Regions from separate parts of the Streptomyces sp. NPDC051452 genome, predicted to be linked through region 2. Evidence: predicted binding sites of a transcription regulator. Region 2 holds the regulator's gene; the other holds the start of a gene.

Region 1 (2,450 bases), on a different contig from region 2:
GGTCTGTCCTACGAGGAGCAGAAAACCGAGATCTGCGGCATGCAGGACATCATGAGGAAGCAGTTCGGCAAGGCGCCGACCGTCTTCCGGCCGCCCTACGGCAACTACAACCAGGACACCCTGGTCGCCGCCAAGTCCTGCGGCATCCGGTACGCGCCGATCTGGAACGAGGAGGTCTACGTCGACCACTGGGAGTACCGCGAGGACGACCAGAAGCTGCGGCGCGGCGACATCGTCCTCACCCACTTCCGCGGCCGGGACGAGTGGGACGGCACGATGGTCGACGACATGCGCCGCTTCCTGGACAAGGTCACGCGCGAGGGCTACGCCGTGGCCCGCCTGGAGGACTACCTGTGACGCGGGCGCGGGGCCTGGCCGCGGCGCTCGCAGCGGCCCTCCTCCTAGCGGGCTGCGCCCAGTCCGTCGACCCCATCGAACGCCTCGGCAAGAAGGCGGCCGAAGGGGTGCGCCCGCACGGCCCCGCACCCGACCGCAACTACCGCCACTGGGGCCTGACCGAGCCCCTGCCCCGCCCGCCCCGCCCGGCCGCCCGGCCCCTCGGCCTCACCCCGGACGGGACGGCCCACCACCTGCCCCGCGTCCTGGACCACGTCCCCACCCGCGACCCGGTCGTCTTCCTCACCTACGACGACGGCGCGGAGCGCGATCCCCGCTTCGTCGACATGGTCCGCGAACTGCGGCTGCCGGTCAGCATGTTCCTCACCGACAGCGTCGTCGGCCCCGGCTACGGCCACTTCGCCCGGCTGCACGGACTCGGCGCCGGCATCGAGAACCACACCCTCGACCACCGCGCGCTCGCCGGGCAGCCCTACGCCGGGCAGCGCGCGGAGATCTGCGGCCAGCAGGACCGACTCGCCTCCCGGCTGGGCGTCCGCCCGCGCCTCTTCCGCCCGCCCTACGGCGCCTACGACGCCACCACCCTGCGCGCGGCGGCCCGCTGCGGCATCTCCGCGGTCGTCCTGTGGCGCGCCGCGATGACCCCGGCCGACCTCGTCTTCAGCCGCGGCGACCACCACCTCGCCCCCGGCGACATCGTCCTGGTCGGCCCGGACGAGTCCACCGGCCCGAACCTGCGGGAACGCACGGCCGGGGTCCTGCGCGGGGCGCAGCGCCGGGGGCTGACGGTCGGGCGGCTCGAGGACTATCTGTAGGACCGGCGCGGGCGATCCGGCCCCCGCGGCACCGCTCCGCGCCTGCCCGCACCGGGCCGGAACCGGCCGACGCGCGGCACGACATTGGCACTCCGCTTGACCGAGTGCTAATCGCAGTCATAGTCTCGGCTCTGGCACTCGGCAGTCGAGAGTGCCAACTACGCGACGGGCAGGTCCGGCACCCGCGACGACGGATCCACCTGGTCGCCACCTCAGACAGTTAACCCCGTGAGATCTCCGAAGGGGGAGGTCGGATCGTGACGACCGCCAGCTCCAAGGTTGCCATCAAGCCGCTCGAGGACCGCATCGTGGTCCAGCCGCTGGACGCCGAGCAGACCACGGCCTCTGGCCTGGTCATCCCGGACACTGCGAAGGAGAAGCCCCAGGAGGGTGCCGTCCTCGCCGTGGGCCCGGGCCGGTTCGAGAACGGCGAGCGTCTTCCGCTCGACGTCAAGGTCGGCGACGTCGTCCTGTACAGCAAGTACGGCGGCACCGAGGTGAAGTACAACGGCGACGAGTACCTCGTCCTCTCGGCTCGCGACGTGCTCGCGATCATCGAGAAGTAGCCACCACCTCGAGCAGACCTTTGCTCTGAAGCTGCGCCCCTGGCCCCCCGCGACCGTTAAAGAAGCCGGGCGTCCGGGGCGCAGTGTCTTTTTACCCCTACATTCCCGAGAGGGCTCCCGCTGTCATGGCGAAGATCCTGAAGTTCGACGAGGACGCCCGTCGCGCCCTCGAGCGCGGCGTCAACAAGCTGGCCGACACGGTGAAGGTGACGATCGGCCCCCGCGGCCGCAACGTCGTCATCGACAAGAAGTTCGGCGCCCCGACCATCACCAACGACGGTGTCACGATCGCCCGCGAGGTCGAGATCGAGGACCCGTTCGAGAACCTCGGCGCCCAGCTGGTGAAGGAGGTGGCCACCAAGACCAACGACATCGCTGGTGACGGCACCACCACCGCCACCGTGCTGGCCCAGGCGCTGGTCCGCGAGGGCCTGCGCAACGTCGCCGCCGGCGCCTCCCCGGCCGCCCTGAAGAAGGGCATCGACGCCGCCGTCAAGGCCGTCTGCGAGGAGCTGCTCGCCACGGCCCGCCCGATCGACGAGAAGTCCGACATCGCCGCCGTGGCCGCGCTGTCCGCCCAGGACCAGCAGGTCGGCGAGCTGATCGCCGAGGCGATGGACAAGGTCGGCAAGGACGGTGTCATCACCGTCGAGGAGTCCAACACCTTCGGTCTGGAGCTGGACTTCACCGAGGGCATGGCCTTCGACAAGGG
Region 2 (2,450 bases):
GACCGTGCAGTGCAGGTCGTCGCCGCGCCGCTGGAAGGTCGAGTGCGGCAGCTCGTGGATCTCCACGTAGAGGTCGCCGGCCGGTCCGCCGCCCGGACCGACCTCGCCCTCGCCGGCGAGCTGGATCCGGGTGCCGTTGTCGACGCCGGCCGGGATCTTGACGGTCAGCGTGCGACGGGAGCGGACCCGGCCGTCGCCCGCGCACTCCGGGCACGGGGTCGGCACGACCGTGCCGAAGCCCTGGCACTGGGGGCAGGGGCGCGAGGTCATGACCTGGCCCAGGAAGGACCGGGTGACCTGGGAGACCTCACCGCGGCCGCGGCACATGTCACAGGTCTGGGCCGTGGTGCCGGGCGCCGCGCCCTCGCCGTTGCAGGTGTTGCAGACGATCGCGGTGTCGACCTGGATGTCCTTGGTCGTCCCGAAGGCCGCCTCGTCCAGCTGGATCTCGATGCGGATCATCGCGTCCTGGCCGCGCCGGGTGCGCGAGCGCGGCCCGCGCTGCGACGCCGTACCGAAGAACGCGTCCATGATGTCGGAGAAGTTGCCGAAGCCACCGGCGCCGAAGCCGCCCGCGCCGGCACCGCCGGACTGCGAGAGCGGGTCGCCGCCGAGGTCGTAGACCTGCTTCTTCTGCGGGTCCGACAGCACCTCGTAAGCGGCGTTGATCTCCTTGAACCGCTCCTGGGTCTTCGGATCGGGGTTGACGTCCGGGTGCAGCTCGCGCGCGAGCCGACGGAACGCCTTCTTGATCTCATCCTGCGACGCGTCGCGGCGCACGCCGAGAACGGCGTAGTAGTCCGTGGCCACTTACGACTCCGCCAGGATCTGTCCGACGTACCGTGCCACTGCGCGTACCGCTCCCATCGTTCCCGGGTAGTCCATGCGGGTCGGTCCGACCACGCCGAGCTTGGCAACCGCCTCGCCGCCCGAACCGTAGCCGACCGACACGACGGACGTGGAGTTGAGTCCTTCGTGGGCGTTCTCGTGCCCGATGCGCACGGTCACACCCGGATCCTTCGCCTCGCCCAGCAGCTTGAGGAGCACGACCTGCTCCTCCAGTGCCTCCAGGACGGGCCGGATCGTGAGAGGAAAGTCATGCCCGAAGCGGGTGAGATTGGCGGTACCGCCGATCATCAGCCGCTCCTCGTTCTCCTCGACCAGTGTCTCCAGCAGGGTGGAGAGCACGGTGGAGACCGTACCCCGGTCCTCGGCCTCGAAGGCATCCGGCAGGTCCTCGACCAGCTTCGGCACGTCCGCGAACCGGCGGCCGGCGACCCGGCTGTTCAGCCGCGCCCGCAGATCCGCCAGCGAGGACTCGCCGAACGGCGCCGGGCAGTCGACCATCCGCTGCTCGACCCGGCCGGTGTCCGTGATCAGCACGAGCATCAGGCGCGCGGGAGCCAGCGAGAGCAGCTCCACGTGCCGGACGGTGGACCGGGTCAGCGACGGGTACTGCACGACGGCGACCTGACGGGTCAGCTGCGCGAGCAGCCGCACCGTCCGCGCCACGACGTCGTCGAGGTCGACGGCGCCCTCCAGGAAGTTCTGGATCGCCCGCCGCTCGGGCGCGGTCATCGGCTTGACGCCCGCGAGCTTGTCGACGAACAGCCGGTAGCCCTTGTCGGTGGGGATGCGCCCGGCACTGGTGTGCGGCTGGGCGATGTACCCCTCGTCCTCCAGGGCGGCCATGTCGTTGCGGACGGTCGCCGGGGAGACACCGAGGCTGTGCCGTTCGGTGAGCGCCTTGGAACCCACCGGCTCCTCGGTGCCCACGTAGTCCTGGACGATGGCGCGCAGGACCTGCAGCCTGCGTTCACTCAGCATCCGCGCACACCTCCAGCACGTCGTCCCCTCGTCCCCTCGGGTGTCCTCCTGGCACTCTTCCCATGCGAGTGCCAGCATTCCCCGGCCCAGTGTACGGCCGTCGGGTGCACCCGGGGCAAGGTCGGTGCCGTCCGTACCGGTCGTGACGTTAGCGTCCCGGTATGAGGGTGACTTGGGAAGAGCTGGGGTGGGAGCGGCTGGCCGCCGGTGTGGGGCGGTGCCGGCTGCCGGGCTGGGACTGCACGGTGGGGCTGGTCGTCGGCGCGGGTACGGCGCTGATGGTCGACGCCGGTTCGAGCCTGGCCGAGGGGGCGCGGCTGCGGTCCGCGGCCCAGGAGCTGTCCGGCGGCCGTGTGACCCATCTCGCTCTCACCCACCCCCACTTCGACCACGTCTTCGGGGCGGCCGTGTTCGCCGGGGCGCGGATCCACGCGGCGGTGGGCGCCGACGCGGTGTTCACCTCCGGGCGCGCGGGGCTGCGCGCGGACGCGATCGGCAACGGTCTCCCGGCCGCCGACGCGGACGAGGCGGTGGACGCGCTGGTCGTGCCCCGGCATCCGGTCTCCGGCGAGTCGACCCTCGACCTGGGCGGGGGCCGCCGGGTGCTGCTGGCCAACGTGGGG

What was found. The regulator HrcA, encoded in region 2, represses chaperone genes, less so after heat shock. The targets are predictions, from matches to a motif close to TTNGCACTCNGNNNNNCNGAGTGCNAA.
Region 1: groES (co-chaperone GroES) is a predicted target of HrcA. The motif match lies at 1,257-1,283, and genes of this name have one in related genera.

Annotation. Positions count from the first base shown of each region.
Region 1 covers NZ_JBITEB010000014.1:203,923-206,372, reverse strand. The annotation lists gene ACIBA9_RS28410 (polysaccharide deacetylase family protein) at 1-357, shown strand, start outside; gene ACIBA9_RS28405 (polysaccharide deacetylase family protein) at 354-1,172, shown strand; gene groES (co-chaperone GroES) at 1,430-1,738, shown strand; gene groL (chaperonin GroEL) at 1,864-2,450, shown strand, end outside.
Region 2 covers NZ_JBITEB010000012.1:234,582-237,031, forward strand. The annotation lists gene dnaJ (molecular chaperone DnaJ) at 1-810, opposite strand, end outside; gene hrcA (heat-inducible transcriptional repressor HrcA) at 811-1,827, opposite strand; gene ACIBA9_RS26555 (MBL fold metallo-hydrolase) at 1,989-2,450, shown strand, end outside.